DNA from 3 places in the Ketobacter nezhaii genome. Region 2 is predicted to be linked to each of the others. Evidence: predicted binding sites of a transcription regulator. Region 2 holds the regulator's gene; each other region holds the start of a gene.
What was found. Region 2 encodes sigma-54, which starts transcription at its own class of promoters, with help from an activator protein. Its sites were predicted from a motif close to ANTGGCATNNANNTTGCTNT; they were not measured.

Region 1: flgB (flagellar basal body rod protein FlgB) is a predicted target of sigma-54. The motif match lies at 2,453-2,472, and genes of this name have one in related genera.
Region 3: glnA (glutamate--ammonia ligase) is a predicted target of sigma-54. The motif match lies at 3,058-3,077, and genes of this name have one in related genera.

The regions. Positions count from the first base shown of each region.
Region 1 covers NZ_VRKW01000005.1:116,217-122,405, forward strand. The annotation lists gene flgA (flagellar basal body P-ring formation chaperone FlgA) at 1-359, opposite strand, end outside; gene FT643_RS11740 (chemotaxis protein CheV) at 519-1,460, shown strand; gene FT643_RS11745 (CheR family methyltransferase) at 1,489-2,331, shown strand; gene flgB (flagellar basal body rod protein FlgB) at 2,539-2,943, shown strand; gene flgC (flagellar basal body rod protein FlgC) at 2,946-3,404, shown strand; gene FT643_RS11760 (flagellar hook assembly protein FlgD) at 3,425-4,102, shown strand; gene flgE (flagellar hook protein FlgE) at 4,119-5,456, shown strand; gene FT643_RS11770 (flagellar basal body rod protein FlgF) at 5,587-6,189, shown strand, end outside.
Region 2 covers NZ_VRKW01000001.1:857,499-863,687, reverse strand. The annotation lists gene mgtE (magnesium transporter) at 1-115, opposite strand, end outside; gene FT643_RS03755 (HPr family phosphocarrier protein) at 274-546, opposite strand; gene rapZ (RNase adapter RapZ) at 733-1,584, opposite strand; gene ptsN (PTS IIA-like nitrogen regulatory protein PtsN) at 1,581-2,033, opposite strand; gene hpf (ribosome hibernation-promoting factor, HPF/YfiA family) at 2,062-2,349, opposite strand; gene FT643_RS03735 (RNA polymerase factor sigma-54) at 2,497-4,122, opposite strand; gene lptB (LPS export ABC transporter ATP-binding protein) at 4,322-5,047, opposite strand; gene lptA (lipopolysaccharide transport periplasmic protein LptA) at 5,052-5,588, opposite strand; gene lptC (LPS export ABC transporter periplasmic protein LptC) at 5,569-6,156, opposite strand; gene FT643_RS03715 (KdsC family phosphatase) at 6,153-6,189, opposite strand, start outside.
Region 3 covers NZ_VRKW01000010.1:131,956-138,144, reverse strand. The annotation lists gene glnL (nitrogen regulation protein NR(II)) at 1-572, opposite strand, end outside; gene FT643_RS17145 (DUF4124 domain-containing protein) at 873-1,394, opposite strand; gene glnA (glutamate--ammonia ligase) at 1,518-2,924, opposite strand; gene FT643_RS17135 (sulfurtransferase TusA family protein) at 3,349-3,582, opposite strand; gene FT643_RS17130 (hypothetical protein) at 3,637-4,104, opposite strand; gene FT643_RS17125 (arabinan endo-1,5-alpha-L-arabinosidase) at 4,383-5,432, opposite strand; gene FT643_RS17120 (TonB-dependent receptor plug domain-containing protein) at 5,505-6,189, opposite strand, start outside.

The sequences.
Region 1 (6,189 bases), on a different contig from region 2:
GGCACATGGATCGCCCAGGGCTCATCGCCATTACATTCCACGCGCATAGTGAGACGGCCGTAGTTGCGGTTGCGTGGACGGTGTTGGATATCCAGAGGCGCATTACAGCGACTCAGGCGTAGGCGGGGATCAACCGGTTGGATGCTGATATCGTAGCTTTCATAGGTATCCCCCTGTATTTCCTTCGCATAATGCTGAATTGATTGGTCGACCTGGGTGTGCAGTGTCGCCGGAGTGACGGGCTGCTCATCGGTTGGTGACTGTGTAAAACCCGTGGTAGCGCCTAAACTACTCAATAGCCACGTTGCCAGAACAGCCAGGTACCGTCCCGCTTTGTACGCTAAAATTTGTGGGGCCATGCTGTTCATTTAATTTATTTGACCTATTCTGAATGAAGTGGTGAGTGGATCAATTCAGGTCGCCGGTTTCTTGACGAACCACCGCGTTAAGGTAGTAGCAAGCAAACACCGTGCCGGAATATTGATGCGGTTTAAGTAGAAGCGAATTGGAGTTTGAGTATGGCCGGTGTTCTTGATTCTGTTGATCAGCGAACCAAACTGGTAGGACAGAACCGGTTAGAGCTGTTGTTGTTTCGTTTGGCCGATGATCAAATTTATGGCATCAACGTTTTTAAAGTCCGTGAAGTATTGCAGTGTCCGAAGCTGACGGCCATTCCGCAACGTAACCCAGTGGTCAGAGGGATTGCGCATATTCGAGGCGGCACCATTTCTGTGATGGATATGAACCTGGCGATGGGTAATGCGCCGTTGGATGATATTGAAAACTGCTTCGTGATTATCTCGGAATACAATATGGCAGTGCAGGGTTTTTTGGTGAAAGCGGTGGAACGTATCGTAAACCTGAATTGGGGAAATATACACCCGCCACCCAAGGGAGCAGGCAAAGGTAATTATCTTACTGCGGTTACCGAAGTCGATAACCGTATCGTAGAAATTATTGACGTGGAAAAGATTTTGTCTGAGGTTTCCCCGCTCGAGGAAACCATTTCTGATCAGATATTGAAGGAAGAATCGGTGATTCAGGCCGCATCCAAAGAGTTGGCGGTATTAATTGCAGATGACTCCAGTGTGGCGCGGAAACAAATCAAACGATGCGTAGAGAAAGTGGGTGTGCGAACTCACTTGGTCGCAGATGGGCGACAAGCATTAAACCATTTGCGTGATTTGTTGGATCAAGGCGAGTCGATCTCTGATCACTATATTATGTTGATTTCAGATATCGAAATGCCTGAAATGGACGGATATACCCTTACCGCATCGATTAAGGAAGATCCCAGGATGCAAGATCTGCATATTCTTTTGCACACGTCATTAAGCGGAATATTTAACGAGGCAATGGTAAAGCGGGTGGGAGCGGATAATTTTTTAGCGAAGTTCAAACCCGACAGCCTCGCCAACCTGGTACAGCAACAAGTCGATCGAACGTTGGAAGGCCGGTAACATTTTCCGGCCCCGCAACTAAGCCATGATGTATTCCGGAAAAGACCAGTCTGATTTCGGTAGTAGCGACTATGCGTTGTTTCGTGAGTTTCTTGAGCGTGCGTGCGGCATAGTGCTGGGTGACAATAAAAACTACCTGATTGATAGCCGCTTACGTAAACTACTAAAAGAAAACGGAATAAATTCTTTGTCGGAACTGGTGAGGAAGATCGACCGGTTCTCCGCGTCTGGTCTTCGTCAACAGGTAATTGACGCAATGACCACCAACGAAACCCTTTGGTTCCGGGATCGACACCCTTTCATTTATTTACAGGAACACATACTGCCTGAGCTGGCGAAAAAGCCAGGGGAAATAGCCATCTGGTGTGCAGCCTGTTCCACCGGACAGGAACCGTATTCCATCTCGATTTGCGTTGAAGAGTTGCGTAAAAAGAACTTCAGTCTTGTGAACAAGCCTGTGCGTATTCTGGCGACCGACATTTCTGCCAAGGTATTGGATCAGGCGAAAGCCGGAGTATACGAATCGTTGGCGTTAAAGCGTGGTATGTCTCAGGAACGGCTCGATCAGCATTTTGGCAAGGAAATCGAAGGTGCCTGGACCATCAAACCGGATATCAAGCGTCGCATTGATTTCCGGCCCATCAATCTAAAAGATAGTGTTTTAAACGTAGGGCGGTTTGATGTTGTTTTCTGCCGCAACGTATTGATTTATTTCTCCAGCGATCTGCAACGCCAAATCATCGGTAATATTCACCGGGTGTTAAACCCCGGCGGCTATTTGTTCCTGGGCGGGTCTGAAGCACCCAAGGGGCTCAACGATCTGTTCGACATCCATTACTACACGCCCGGTGTGGTCTACATCAAAAAATAGCGGCAATTTCCGATACTGCTGGCGGTTGTTCCATTGCCGCTTTCGGAAACCGATTGCCGCAGGCGTTGGTTTTTTGGCACACCTGAAACCTTAACTCATTGAAAATATTACCTAAGCGTTGGTTGGCACGGCGGTTGCTTTGTACTGTCTGTCGAGTTAACAACGCCGGTTTATTGGCCGGTAGTCAGAAATAGGTGAGAACAGTAGATGGCAATCAGCATAGATAAACATTTTGGCGTCGCACAGCAAGCGTTGGAACTGCGTTCCATGCGGGCCAACGTGTTAGCCAACAATATTGCGAATGCGGATACCCCCGGATACAAAGCCCGTGACATCGACTTTCAGGAGATGCTGAAGTCGCGTCTGGGGGAAACCAGTGACAGCGTTGGTATCAACGGGACTCACTCAGGTCACCAGCTGACTACGCCGCAGGGCAACACCATGACCGGTTTAAAATTCCGCACCCCGACTCAACCTTCAATCGATGGCAATACAGTGGATGCACAAGTGGAAAAAACTCAGTTCGTGCAGAACACCATTGAGTTCCAGACGGCGTTTGAATTTATGAACGGTAAAGTGAAATCCCTGCTAACCGCCATTAGAGGTGACTGATTATGTCCTTAATGAACGTATTTAATATTGCCGGTAGTGGCATGAGTGCACAGAGCGTGCGCTTAAACACCATTAGCTCAAACATCGCCAATTCCGACAGTGTAAGCAGTAATACCGAAGAGACCTATCGTGCCCGAGAGCCTATTTTTCGCGCCCAGATGCAAGCGGCAATGAACGGCCAGTTGGGTGCTGCCGGCGGCTTTGATTTTTCCGGAAGTGGAATGAACAGTGGAGGCGGAGTATCGGTTGACGGCATTGTTGAAAGTGATGCGCCCCTTCAGTTGCGTTATGAACCGAATCATCCGATGGCTGACGATGAAGGCTACGTGGCTTATCCCAATGTGAACGTAGTTGAGGAGATGGCAAATATGATCAGTGCCTCAAGATCGTTTCAAACCAATGTCGATGTGATGAGCTCGGCCAAACAAATGATGCAACAAGTTCTGAGCCTGGGCCGCTAAGGAAATAGGATTACACGACGATGGCAATTAATAGCGTTGAAAGCAGTAGTGTTCTGGACGATCTGTCGATCAGAAATAAAAGCACTGAACAAACAGAATCCGCAGCAGATAAAGACATGTTTATGAGCTTGCTGCTGGCCCAGATTAAGAATCAGGATCCACTCAAGCCAACCGACCAGACTGACTTTGTTGCCCAGCTTGCTCAATTCAGTTCGCTGGAAGGGATTCAGAATTTAGGTAAATCCGTTGAGAGTATTGGCGATATGTACCGCTCCAGTCAGGCGTTGCAAGCCACGGCATTGGTGGGTAGGGATGTTTTGGTTCCAAGCAATATCGGTTATCTGGAAGCCGGTAGTGAAATTAGCGGGACGATTCACGGTGGGCAGGCGGCCGGTGACGTTATGGCGACGGTTAAAGATGCTAACGGTCAGGTGGTGTCAACAATTGATATAGGCAATGTAGGCAGTTACGAAACACCGTTCAGCTGGGACGGTAAGGACAACATCGGCAATCCGTTGCCGGAAGGTATTTATTCAGTGTCCATTGAAGGCACCATTGCCGGAGAAAATGCAGCGTTGTCTACCAGTATGTATTGTCAGGTAGGCAGTGTGAGCATTGTGGACAATCAAGGTGGAATGATGCTCAACCTGACCGGTTTAGGTCAGATTGACTCTAACGAAATAACAGAATTACGTTAAAAAGCAGGAGAAAGTCATGGGTTTTAATATAGCACTGAGCGGATTGAATGCGGCACAGGCACAGCTTGATGTGACCAGTAACAATATCGCTAACGTGGACACGACCGGATTCAAAGGTTCACGCACCGCATTTGGTGACATTTACGCAAACTCCGCGTTCGGCAACAGCGACACGGCAGTAGGCAACGGCGTTCTGTTACAGGAAGTTCAGCAGCTGTTTGAGCAGGGTAACCTGAATTTTACTTCCCAGGCTTTGGACTTGGCGATCAATGGTGATGGTTTCTTTGTTCTGTCTCCGGATCAAGTCAGTCAGGAGCGGGTGTACACTCGGGCGGGTAATTTCGGCGTCGATGAAGATGGTTTTGTTGTGAATGCCTCTAATCAATATTTGCAGGTTTTCCCTGTCAATGAAGACGGCTCAGTTACCGCCACTGCGATGTCCAGTACAACCCCGTTACAACTGCCGGATACAGCCGGAGCACCGCAAGCGACTGCGTCGGTTGATGTGGGCCTCAATTTGCCTGCCAATGCGGAGGATCTCGATGTGGATAATTTTGATCCGGACAATCCGGATACGTACACCTCATCCACTTCTGTAACGGTGTACGATAGCTTGGGCGACTCGCATATTGCCACTACGTATTTCGTTAAGCAGCCCAACCTGGGTACCAGTGGTGAGCAGAATACCTGGGGTGTGTTCATGACAGTGAGCGATGATGCCGGCAATAAAATCCCCATTGATATTTATGACGGTATTGGTGCTGCACCGAGCGCGGAAACCAATGCCGGTGGTACGGCTTATGGGGTAATGGCATTTGATTCGCAAGGGGTGTTTCAGGGCACGGATCCCGCTGGCGGTATGTATACGGATCAGTTCACGTTTTTGACCAACGGATCAGATACAACGCAACAAGTGATGTTTGATTTTGCCAGCAATACCCCGACTCAGTTTGCATCGCCTTTTTCTGTAACTACGCTGTCGCAAGACGGATTTACCATTGGTCGACTAACCGGCCTAGCGGTGGATGATCAGGGTATCATTCAAGCGTCTTATTCGAACGGTCAAACCACGGCAGTGGGCAAGGTAGCGCTGGCGCGATTTTCCAATCCGCAAGGTTTGTTGCAGGATGGAAACACCACCTGGCGTTCCTCAACACATTCGGGTGAACCGATTCCTGGCGAAGCCGGTACCTCCAGTTTTGGATTAATTCAATCGGGTGCCCTGGAAACGTCCAACGTGGATTTGACGGAAGAGCTGGTTACGTTAATAACATCGCAACGTAATTTTCAGGCCAACGCAAAATCCATTGAAACGGCGAACGCAGTGACACAAACCATTATTCAGATCCGATAAGTTCTACAAAAGTAGGTAAGGCAAAAAAACCCGCTCCGGCGGGTTTTTTTATGAACTTGGCAAACCAATTGCAATATTTGTAACTAGAGCATGATAACGCTAAATAATTGACAGTTCTGCAGGTGGTGCAATGGATAAATTTTTATATATCTCGATGACTGGCGCGAAAGAAGCGATGGATGCCCAGCGTGTACGAGCAAACAATTTGGCCAATGTCTCCACCAACGGATTCAAAGCGGATTTTCATCAGTACCGCAGCCTTTCGGTTTACGGTGAGCATTACCCATCGCGAGCTTATGCCGTGGGAGAGCGACCGGGGACCGATACCAGCGCCGGTACATTTATGGAAACCAGTCGGGATCTGGATGTGGCAATAAAAGGTGAAGGCTGGCTTGCGGTGCAATTGCCCGATGGCAGCGAAGCTTACACCCGTGCAGGTGATCTCATGCGCGATGTGAGTGGTTTGGTGACCACCGGCACCGGGCTTCCGGTTTTGGGTGATGCGGGCCCGGTTGTGCTTCCCGAATACGAACAACTTACGGTTGGGGTTGACGGCACTTTGTCTGTTCGCGGGCTGGGAGAAGACCCGCAAGCACTGACTGAAATTGCGCGACTGAAACTGGTGAATCCGGGCAATAAACAATTAGTCAAAGGTGAAGATGGTTTATTCCGTTTGCGTGAAGGCGGAATTGCAGAAGCAGATCCGAACGTTCAGGTGGTCAACGGTATGCTG
Region 2 (6,189 bases):
CCGGAGACATACCCCGTAACATGCGTCGGACATCATCAAACGTACCGCTTTCAAGGGCGTCCAGAAAGGTGTGAAGATGATCTTGAATTTCAAGGCTGGAATGATTTATCGCCATTGATCATCTCCTGTGGTGGAATAGGGGGCCTGCTCTTTTTACAAGTCTAGTGTGACAATTCAAGAATCGTTAGGTTTGCAGTGGGGGTGCGGCGACATTCTAATGAATGCCCGGTGAATTGACCAGCATCGGAATGTGCCTTGGCGTTACTGGTCGAATTATTCGGCTTCGTCGAAACGGTTGTTGATCAGTGATTCAATGTCTGACAGGGCGTCTTCGGCGTCTTTGCCGGATACCTGAACTTTGAGTTCGCTGCCTTTGCTGGCCGCCAGCATGAGCACCGACATAATACTTTTAGCATCGGCTTCCTGACCGTTGCGGTTAAGCGTAATGCGGCTTTCATAGCGGGAGGCCGTGGCGACCAGTTTTGATGCTGCTCTGGCGTGCAGTCCCAATTTGTTGATGATCGTTATCTTTTTTTCCAGGTCCATACTAAATTACCGCACTTGATCCAGCTCAAACACACCCAGATAAATGTTAAAGGCTTGCAGACGAAATAAGTGACTGGGCCAATGGGTTTTGTTACAAAAAGCCGGATTAGGGCTCAACGTCCGGGGTCGCAATCGGGTGGAAACATTTAGCGTAGTGATAGGCTTTACCCAGAGGATTAAACCAGCTTATAACTCCCTGTGTCTAGCCTGCACATTAGGGAAATCTGGTTTGAATTGTTCGGTTAGTTTTTCGGTAATGTAAACCGAGCGGTGCTGTCCACCGGTACAACCGATAGCAATGGTCATGTAGCTGCGGTTGTTGGCAACAAATCGTGGTAACCACGCAACGAGAAAAGCGCTGATATCGTCCAGCATTTCCTGAACCTGCTCATGCCCCTGCAGAAAGGTTTGGACGTCCGGATCGCGCCCGGTTTGGCTGCGCAAATTAGGAATCCAGTGGGGGTTGGGTAGACAGCGGACATCAAATACCAGGTCTGCATCACCCGGAACGCCGTTCTTAAAGCCGAAGGATTGAAACAGCAAGGCCATGCCTTCGTTACCTGCACCGACCCGTTTTTTTATCAGGTCACGTAGCTCGTGAAGGTTGAGCTTGCTGGTATTGATAATCAGGCTGGCACTGGAAGCGACCGGATGCAGCATATCGCGTTCGCGCTCGATAGCTTCATTGAGCGTATTGGTATCGTTACTGATGGGGTGCCGGCGGCGGGTTTCACTGAAACGCTTTACTAAAACAGAGTCCATCGCGTCCAGATAAATCACTTCGCTGTCGATGCCCTCCGCGCTGAGGTCACGTAAAACATTGGGCAACATTTCAAGTTGTGTGACGCTGTTGCGGGCATCGATACCGATAGCCACTTCTTTAATTTGTGGGGATTTGCGGGAGGACAGTTCGACGATCAGGTCCCGCAATAAAGTCACGGGAAGATTATCCACACAGTAATAACCAATATCCTCCAGTACGTGTAATGCAGTGGTTTTTCCGGAGCCGGAGCGACCACTGATTACCACTAGTTTCATACCGGCGTTACCAGAGCATCGTAAATAGACTGTGAGGAATGCGCGGTACGAATTTCACGGCGTCGGCTGTCATCATTAAACAAGGTGGCGATTTTGGAGAGTAAATTCAGATGCTCATCATGGGCATCTTCGGGTACCAGCAGAAAAAAAAGCATATCCACCGGCTCCCGGTCGACGGAGTCAAAATCAACACCGGACTCCAGTTTGATGAATGCGCCGATGGCGTTGTTGCAGTGGCTCGCCCGGCAATGGGGAATGGCTATACCTTTTCCCAATCCTGTGCTGCCCAGTTTTTCTCGTGAAATTAATTTGTCGAATAATTCGTTCGGGTCCAGCTCGGGGCACTGCTGGGCGATTAGCCCGGCAGCGGTTTCCAGAACTTTCTTTTTACTTCCGCCGGAGACGTCTTCAAAGACTCTTTGCGGGTTAATAATTTCAGCCAGTTCCATATTTAAGTCTTTATTCCAGGTTAAAGAATTACCAACTTTTCATCTTTTCCTTATGCTTGACCACCTGACGATCAAGTTTATCTGTCAGCATGTCTATGGCCGCGTACATATCTTCAGATTCGGCGTTGGCAAACAAATCAGCACCTTTCACGTGAATTCGCGCTTCTGCTTTTTGTCGGTTTTTTTCCACACTGAGTATGGCTTGGATGCTAGTAATGTCGTCGGTATGGCGCTCGAGTTTCTGCATTTTATCGGATACGTAGTCTTTCAATGAATCCGTTACGTCTACGTGATGTCCGCTGATGTTAATTTGCATAGGCCACTCCTTTATCGTGGTTAGATTTTACTACAACCGTATGAACTGAACTCACCTAGTTGCGGCTTTTCCCGTTGCATCCGGTTTCGGACTAAGCGGTGTTTCGTCGAAACATCGCTTGGAAAACCTGTAAACTTCGACACGCGGTCAGACCAATCGTTTCCTTTCGTTGGAGGGCGGAATCATCATGGCCTCACGGTATTTCGCTATGGTGCGCCGTGCTACCTTAATATCCTGTTCTTCCAGTATGTTGGCAATTTTGCTATCACTCAACGGTTTTTTGGGGTTTTCGGCTGCAATCAGTTTCTTGATAATAGCGCGGATTGCTGTGGACGAGCATTCACCGCCGGAATTCGTGCTCAAATGGCTGGAGAAAAAGTATTTCAGCTCGAAAATACCCCGGGGGGTATGCATAAACTTTTGCGTGGTCACACGGGAAATCGTTGATTCATGCATGCCCACGGCTTCGGCAATGTCGTGTAGCACTAGCGGCTTCATGGCTTCTTCGCCTTGCTCCAGGAAGCCGATCTGATGTTCCACTATTTTGGTGGATACCTTGAGCAATGTTTCGTTGCGGCTCTGTAAGCTTTTGATAAACCAGCGGGCTTCCTGCAGATTGTTTTTAAGGAAGGTGTTATCGCTGCTGTTATCGGCTCGTTGTATCAGGGAGGCATAGTTGCCGTTGACCCTGAGCCGGGGAGTGGCATCGGGGTTGAGTTCCACCCGCCAGCGTCCTTTGTCCTTGCTGACAATAACATCGGGAATGACGTATTGCGTATCATCGGTTTCGATGCTGCTGCCAGGATAGGGGTTGAGTGACTGAATCAGGGAGATCGCTGATTTCAACCGCGCCTCAGACAGCTTCCCTTTGCGCATGATGGTTGCAAAGTCCCTGGAGCCGAGGGTTTCCAGGTAAGTATCAACCACCAGGATGGCGTCATCCCGGGAGGGCTCGGATTTGTCCATTTGCTTCAGCTGGATTAACAGGCATTCACGTAGGTCCCGCGCGGCCACACCCGGGGGATCAAACTGTTGGATACGGTGTAACACGGCGACAACTTCTTCCAGCGATATCGGCTGGCCTTCGTCGTCTTCGTCCGGTTGCAAGACAATGCCCAGGTTGTCGAGTTCTTCCTGCTGTAAGCGGATCAGGTCGGATATAACGTCTTTTTGTGCCAGCACGCTTTCCCTGATATCTTCAACGGATTGCGTCAGGTAGCCTTTGTTGTCTACAGCTTCTATTACCGCCATTGCTATCATCTGGTCAACATCGGACATGGTAGTCAGATTGAGTTGCCACATTAGTGAATCGTAGATGGATTCCGGTGCGCTGTTTCGGCTTTCATAGTCAAAATCATCGTCGTCTCCACCACTGCCGCTGCTGCCGCTGAGGGTGGAGCCCGAACTGTCGTACATGGTATCCCAGTCGCTGTCGACAGGAAGCTCATCTGATATTTGTTTACCTTCGAGATCGACGGATGCGTCTTCAGCGGATTGAGTGCTGTTTTCGCTTTTGACTTCGCTCGCCTGGGTGAAATCCGGCACGCTGTCGGATTCAGCCAGGTTGTCGGTTTTCTCTGTCTTGTTATCGGTCTCAGTATTGCTGTTGTCGTCACCGGATTCTTCGACGTCCAGCAGTGGGTTGGCTTCCAGTGCTTCTTGGATTTCTGCCTGAAGGTCAAGAGTAGACAATTGCAGCAAGCGGATAGCCTGCTGCAATTGCGGCGTCATGGTAAGGTGTTGACCAATTTTTAGCTGTAAAGTTGGCTTCATTGATACCCGTTTCGACTTCTATCAACTGCTTGAACGATGAAAAGCCACCATCCAATGCGCTTTCACCCGGATTCTGCTATCAATCATTATTGCTATAAATATCAATTGCTTAGCTGGATTGCACTGTAGGTCCTTCTAACTAATTGTAAGAGGTGTCGCGCAGCAAAGCAATTTACATGCCTGAAAATGCTTAGAACATTTACATCTGAAATTGATTTCCCAGATAAACCTCTCTGACTTTTTGGTTTTGAAGAATGAGAGAGGGCTCTCCCTCGGCAATAATATGTCCTTCACTCACTATGAACGCATTCTCACAAATATCCAGAGTGTCACGCACGTTATGGTCTGTTATCAGGACCCCGAGACCACGATCCCTCAATTGGCTTATGATCTGTTTGATATCCGCCACGGAAATGGGGTCAACACCGGCGAAGGGCTCGTCCAACAGAATAAAAGCCGGGTCGGTTGCTAGTGCTCGGGCAATTTCAACACGGCGTCTTTCTCCACCGGATAATGACATGCCCAGAGAGTCGGCGATATGGCCAATGTGGAATTCTTTTAATAGCTGATCGAGCTTTTGTTTTCGTTCCGCTCGGGACAAATCCTTGCGGGTTTCCAGAATAGCCATGATGTTTTCTTTTACTTTAAGCCGCCGGAAAATGGAGGCTTCCTGAGGCAGATAGCCGATGCCTTTCGACGCTCTGCCGTGCATGGGTAGATGTGTGATTTCGGTGTCGTCTATTACGATGCGCCCTTTGTCTTGCGGCACGATACCGATAATCATATAAAAGCAGGTGGTTTTTCCGGCCCCATTTGGACCTAGCAAACCAACAATTTGTCCACTTTCTATTGAGATCGAAACATCTTCGACTACGGCACGGCCTTTGTAACTTTTTGCCAGATTGGATGCGGTTAATCTACTCATTACTTTATTTCTTTTCCGGTGTTGGTTCGGCTGCAGCAGGTAATATCATTTCAACGCGACGCTTTATATCACCGGGTTTGTGGTCTTTGGTTTCGCCTTGCGCCTGCAAACGCTGGCTTTGAATTTCGTAAAGAATTTCCTCCCCGCGGAAAATATTATCTTCCTGGACAATGGATGCGCTTCTTTTTAGCAGTAATTTTTGATCGATCACCATGTAATCAATGCGTTTTGCTTTGGCAATCACTTCCGATTGGTTGGGTTCGGGCACCTGGGAAAAGAGGGCCGGCGCACCGTCTGCCATGACCTTATCCACTTTACCTTCAATGGTCTGGATGCTTAATTTATCCGCGACTATTTTGAGGGTACCCTGAATCAGGACAACGCTGCCGGTGTAGACAGCCATGCCACTTTTCTCATCAATCAGTGCTGTGTCAGCAACGATCTTTAGCGGTTTATTGCGGTCACTGTCCAGTGCCATTGCGGGAGCGGATAGCCACAGGCAAAGTAGGCACAGAAGACGGTTAAGATTTATCTGGTTCATAAATGCTGGTTACTTTTTCTCTTAAGGTAATGCGGTTGGTGTTCAGATCTGCTTCCAATCCGGTTGCTTCAATGTAAATACCACTTTGCCGGATGATAACGCGGTCGTCGGTGGTGGCGAAGGACTCTTTCGGTTTCAACAGCAGCGTCTCTGTTTCCAGGGTGGGGGCTTCTTTAAGCCCTTTTTCCGCAAAATTGATTTGTTTAATTACGACATTGCCGGTGAGGTGCAGTTCTTCACCTTCGTTATCTGAAACGGCCTCGGCGGAACTGGTTTGCCAGGTTGCGACCGTTTCCTGAAATAAGGTGATATCAGGGCGGATCATTAAGTTGCGGTCAGTCGCAAGATACTGGAGCATCGATTCCGCCCTGAGCTCGTATTCCTTGTTCCCGTCCTGGTCGAAATTGTCCTGCTTCACCGTGATGGCGGTAAGGTCGGGCAGGTCAACGTCGGAACTGATGACATCTTGCGGCGCGAACCACGCGTCCCATTTGTGATAGGTGTAGAGCGCGAGTACTGCAAGCGTAAGCAGGGTATTAAAAATAAAAATTTGCTGGCGGTTTTTCATGATTTAGGATCAGAACTATCGAGCAAGAAGCGT
Region 3 (6,189 bases), on a different contig from region 2:
CGGTCTACCTCGGCAATAATGATGTCGGTGTACTCCGTCATGGCACCGTCCGGCAGCTCCCTCGCCAGCAGTTGTGCCGCTCCCCTGATTCCCCCAAGCGGATTTTTAACCTCATGAGCTACGCCCCGCACCAGTGCTCGGGTGGCTTGATGGGCGTTAAGAATGTTGTCTTCACGGCTGATGCGCATCAGACGGTCTAGTGGGCGCAGCTCCAGTAACAGACTGTGTGTCTGATTCGATGCAGTGATCGGCGTGATGGTGTAATCCATCGTAACCAGTTGTGGGTTGTTGCCGATAAATACCTGCGCCTCACGTTTGGTAAAGGGGTGCAGATCCCGTAACGCGCTTTGCAGATCCGCTTGCGTACTTTGATCGTTGTCATGAAACAGATGCTGAATCGACGTGCCGAGCAGCTGGGACATGCTTGCCGCCATGAGTTGCTCTGCTGCGGGGTTCATATACATCACACGCAAGTCATCATCCAACAACATAACCGCGGTTGTCAGGTGATCCATAAGCCGGCTGGGTAGCTCGTAATTCTTTGATACCCTTACTGTATTCACTGCTTTCATAGAACCTCGATCGTGTATATCCCGACGATGCAAGAACCAAACCAGCTGTGAATCAGAAGTTAGAGTTTGGTGCATTGATCGCAATTAAGTTAAAGGGTGCCGTCTAAAAACAGGCACTGGACTGCGCTGCCGGAGTGTTAAGCGGCAGAGTTTCGGTTATTTGCGGAGCGGTATAGGGTCAGGTGCCCCGATATGGCTCCTTCTAAGTGAAGGTAGGGTTAATCTTAGCCGAAATGAAGGGGTGGGCGTACCATTTTGGTGCGCCGTGATATTGGTGTGCCCGACTACTTGGCGTTTATATTACTTTTTTTGTGGGATGGCGCTGCGACGGATGTAAAAGGTCAGGGTATCGCTTTTTCCTACCACGTTTTCATCTTTGTCACGAACGGTCGCGGTGACCGCATAAGAGCCTCGTGCCAGATTATCGAACGGGAAATAGGTTGACCTTACCGGCTCGCTCTTCGGGATGCCGTTAAAATAGAGCTGGATGGTGTCGCCAGCGCGCAGGCTGGGGTCCAGTGATACCGATACCGTGGCCTTGCCGCCGTTATTGATGAAATTCTCATCGGGCTGGGGGGAGGTGATTTTGATGTCCTTGTATTCGAAGGCTGTTTTTTCCTGGCTTTCTTCCGGAGTATTTTTGGGTACCGGAATCGCCGGAACCGTGGCAACCGGTTTAACATCCATTTTTTCTGCACCCTTGGTAGGCTCGTCAGTGAATACGGTGTTGCCGTCTTTGTCAGTGTATTTGTATACGGTCTCGGCCTGGGCCGAAAAACTGATTACCATCACTGCGGCCAATAGGGTGGGGGTAAATCGCATGGCAGGTTCCTTTTTAATTGTTCTCTTGATTAAGACACCATATTACCCGGCATAATACAAAAAAAGCTCCCATATTCGGGAGCTTTTTCGCACTTTGGCTACCGGAGTAGCATTAAGTGTAGCTTAGCAAGAATAGTACATTTCAAACTCAACCGGGTGAGTTGTCATGTTCAGTTTCTCTACTTCGCCGCGTTTCAGATCTACGTAACCTTCAATCATGTCCTGAGTGAACACGCCGCCTTCCATCAGGAAGTCTTTGTCCGCTTCCAGTGCGTCCAGAGACATCGTCAGAGTGGAAGAAACCGTCGGGATCGCTTTGGCTTCTTCTGCTGGCAGGTCGTACAGATCCTTGTCGGCAGCGTCGCCGGGGTGAATCTTGTTCTTGATGCCGTCAAGGCCGGCCATCAACATGGCTGCGAAGCCCAGGTACGGGTTTGCAGTGGGATCCGGGAAGCGAACTTCCACACGACGTGCTTTGGGGCCGCTTACCCAGGGTATACGGATAGAAGCTGAGCGGTTACGGGCTGAGTAAGCCAGCATTACAGGGGCTTCAAAGCCGGGTACCAGGCGCTTGTACGAGTTGGTGGACGCATTGGTGAAGGCGTTGATAGCACGGGCATGCTTGATGATGCCGCCGATGTAGTACAGCGCTTCTTTAGACAGGCCCGCGTACTCATCCCCTGCGAACAGGTTTTTGCCGTCTTTAGCCAGAGACTGGTGCACGTGCATGCCGGAACCGTTGTCGCCAACCAGAGGCTTGGGCATGAAGGTAGCCGTTTTGCCGTAAGCGTGAGCCACGTTGTGAACGCAGTATTTCAGGATCTGAACTTCGTCCGCTTTGTATACCAGGCTGTTGGGACCAACGCCGATTTCACACTGTCCGGCAGTTCCCACTTCGTGGTGATGCACTTCGATGGTGAGACCCATTTGTTCCATAGCGGAACACATAGCAGCACGCAGGTCATGCAGTGAGTCAACGGGAGGAACAGGGAAGTAACCGCCTTTAACGCCAGGACGGTGACCAATGTTGGCGCGGTCAAATTCTTCGTGAGAAACCCAGGCTGCTTCTTCAGAGAAGATAGAGTACATGGAGCCGCTCATATCGGATTTCCAGCTCACAGAGTCGAATACGAAGAACTCTGGTTCAGGGCCGAACAGGGCGCTGTCTGCGATACCGGTAGACACCAGGTATTCTTCTGCGCGGCGGCCAACAGAGCGTGGGTCACGCTCGTAACCTTGCATAGTGGAAGGTTCAACGATGTCGCAACGCAGGTTCAGCGTGGTTTCATCAGTAAAAGGATCGATCACCGCAGTGGTGTCGTCTGGCAGCAGAATCATGTCGGATTCGTTAATGCCTTTCCAACCGGCAATGGAAGAGCCATCGAACATTTTACCTTCGGTAAAAAAGTCGTCTTTAACTTCAGTCACCGGCAAAGAGACGTGCTGTTCTTTACCGCGGGAATCTGTGAAACGTAGATCGACCCAGCGAACATTATTTTCTTTTATAAGATTTAGAGTCTTTGCAGACATTCTGATGTGTCCTCCGATTGGATTATAAAATTAGGGGGTTTGACCATGGGAAGCAGTCTTCTGACGAGTCCCCCCTCGGGAAGCGACAGCCCCAACCGAAACTGTTCGGGTGTGTTTGGTCTTGCCTCACAAGAAGGCAAAATATATGCCATTGGATATGGAGTTGAAAGGGGTAGTGCCCGCTTTTGGTAGTTTTTTTTCCGGACGGGCTTGTTGCACATTTTGTGGGGGGCTTGTGAGGGGGCCTGAGGCTTCATTTTGGAAAGTCTACAGGCGAGAACGCGCAAGGCGAAAAATTCATCGCCGGTGAGTGCGCTATTGTGGGGCGTTATTGCTGTTCTGCGCTTTATAATGGTGCGTTATGCTCGCTGCTGGTGCATTGCCGATACGGTCTGATAGTAAAGCCCCATGAGAAAGTGCAGGGCTAATCGCCTTCGCAAACCTCAATCACCACGGTGATATCCCGATCCGCCTGATCGGTAGATAATACTTTGTGGCCATTGACCCGGCACCAGGCAGGAATATCGTGAAGCACGCCGGGATCGGTGGCCAGGATTTTAAGATGGTCCCCAACCGGCAATTGCTGTATAGCGGTCTGGGTTTTGATTACGGGCATCGGGCACAGTAGCCCTCGGGCATCCAGTTCATGTTCGGTCATGTTTGCTCCTCCGGCCGACATCATACCAGAGTTCAGAAAGAACCGGTCTCTTGATCAGATGCAGCGCATGGTGAAATCATCATCCTTCTTTGCCAGAAAGTTGCCCACCAGGGACTGACAAAAGCCAAGGGATTCCTGCTTCGTCAAACCCCATAACAAAATGACGCCTGCCAGCTTATCCTGCACATCCTGCATATGAACATAGTGGGTGCTGGCCTGTTCCAGATTGAACATACGCTGATATTCTGACTCCATCTTGGACTTGCATTCATATTTGATCTCGGAGCAATTCGGTGAGTTCTCACAGATTTTATAAACTTCATCAATGACCGAGTTTTTCTCACACTTTCCAGTATCAAAGCGTTGTCCGATAGCAACAAGTTCGACATCCCGTTGCGGAAAATCCAGTGCATAGCGTGCTTCGCCATAGCTGATAATGCGCTCCTGAAAAGGCAGGCCATTAATGGAATAAAAATAAAGAAAAGTTACAACAATCGCGCCAAGAATTAATGAATTTTTCATGCCTGAACTTCTTGTATGTTAGGCCTTGAGCCGGGCTGGCACAGATCATTGTGTCCGGCCCGGCCGGGCTCCTGATATAGCCGACAACACTCGCTGCTGCCGACACTTCCCCCCAAATAGGACTGCTGGCTACTCTATCGATCTGGATGTTTATTGGCCAGAAAAATGGGCGTTAGGTCACTCTTTTTAACAATTCAAGGCCAACTGTTTGATTGGCTTTGGGGTTATGTCAGCGAAGGTAACCGGGTGGTTGTAATCTGTAGAGCGGGGCCGAATTCCTACGGCCCCGTCGCCACCGGCCAACCGCTGCTATCCCAAACCAAATCCGAAATTCTTAAATTCGGTTCCCCTGAATAAGCGCGATAAGCATGGTACAGGTTGTACGCCTTGTTGCCACTGAAGATTACCGAATTGTGGCCCGGTCCTTGCCAGCTGTAGTTACCGGATACGATCTGAGTGCCCCCGCCGTCCATCATGCTTCGGCCCTGTTTGTCGATGTAGGGGCCGAGTACACTGGTGGCGCGCCCTACGCGAATATTGTAAGTGCTGTTTGCGCCGTCACAGCATTTGTCAAACGAGACAAACAGATAATAGTAACCGCAGCGCTTTACGATGACGGGTGCTTCGATAGCTCCGCCGCCCCGTGATGCTAGTGAATGTACGATGTTGTCTGATCGGGATCCGTCGGGGTTTAGCATGACCATTTTGATGCCGTCCCAGAAACTGCCAAAAGACATCCAGGGGGTGCCGTTGTCGTCCACTACGATGTTGGCATCGATGGCGTTGTAGTTGTCGCGATCGGTGCTACAGATGACCGGGCCATGGTCATTCCAGCTTCCCGCGCCCATGCTGCTGCGGCTGGCGTGTCCAATGCAGGAATGGTTGCTCCCGAAAGTGGAAACGGAATAATACAGGTGAAATTGACTATTAAATCGGGAAAGGTCCGGTGCCCACAGGTTTTTCACGCCCGGCACCCGTTGTTGCCACCAGTTTGGCGAATTGCCTTGCTGGAATGCGCCAGCAGTGCCTTCCCAGTAGGTCAGGTTGGTGGAGCGTTTGCCCGGTAACACCAAGCCATCCGCTTCTGATCCGGTCTGAAGAATGTAGTAAGTGCCATTGTCTTCGATAATGGTGGGGTCGTGGGTGATCAGGTTTCCACTGAGATTGAGCGATCCGGGAGGGCTGCTTGGGTTGTACTCGCCGACATCGCAGGTGTTGCCAGTGGGTGGATCAGGCTCTGGTTGCGGGTCCGAACCGGGTGTGGGGTTGTTGAACGCCAATACGGTAATTGGCAATAAAAGGCTGCTGAGTAGAAAAAGGGCGCGCATGGGGTAGGCTCCGTTGGGGGTTCCGTTTGTGCTTTTATTGGTGTGTTTATTCTGGTGGCGTAGTCAATTTAATTAAGCACACCGGATGCTGGTGTATTTGGAGCAGGTTTTCATGCGGGGACGAGGGGGGTGGCTATAGTCAGTGGTAAATTGGCCGGATCGACTTTGATCCGGCGGACTTCGACCGAGACGCCATGCCCCCTGACAGGACGGTGTATAGGAGCGTCCGAGCTCTGTGAAGTTGCGGTTATAAACGTGGTTCATTTGCAGGCGGGTGCTAATCAGGTCTGTCCAGATCCGGTCCCAGCTAAGATTCAGCCGGTTGGGCGACATGTTTGCACCGGACAGATCCGAATCCACGGTGCCGTCATTATCGGAATCGTATTCGCCGCGAATAAAGGAGGAACGTAAACCAACGGTGTCCACTTCCGATGCGAACCAGTTCAGGACTAATTCAATGCCGTCTATTTCTGTCTTCTCACGAGCCACGCTGTAAATGTCGAATACGCGCCAGTTGTCATTCAGTCTATAGGTCGCGCCGTGGAGTACTTCAACCCGTTCCAGCATTAGCGGGTCAATGGTATAGCCGTCACGGGAACCGTCCCGCAGTGGATTGCTTTGGGGTACACCATCAACCAGATATAAGGGGTCGCGGCCGCGAAGGGTTTCACCATAACCGGTGAGCTTTTGGCGGCTGGGAGCAAAGCTGGGAATCATGTTACCCAGAATCGTGGAAAGGTCTGGGTTGATGTTGATT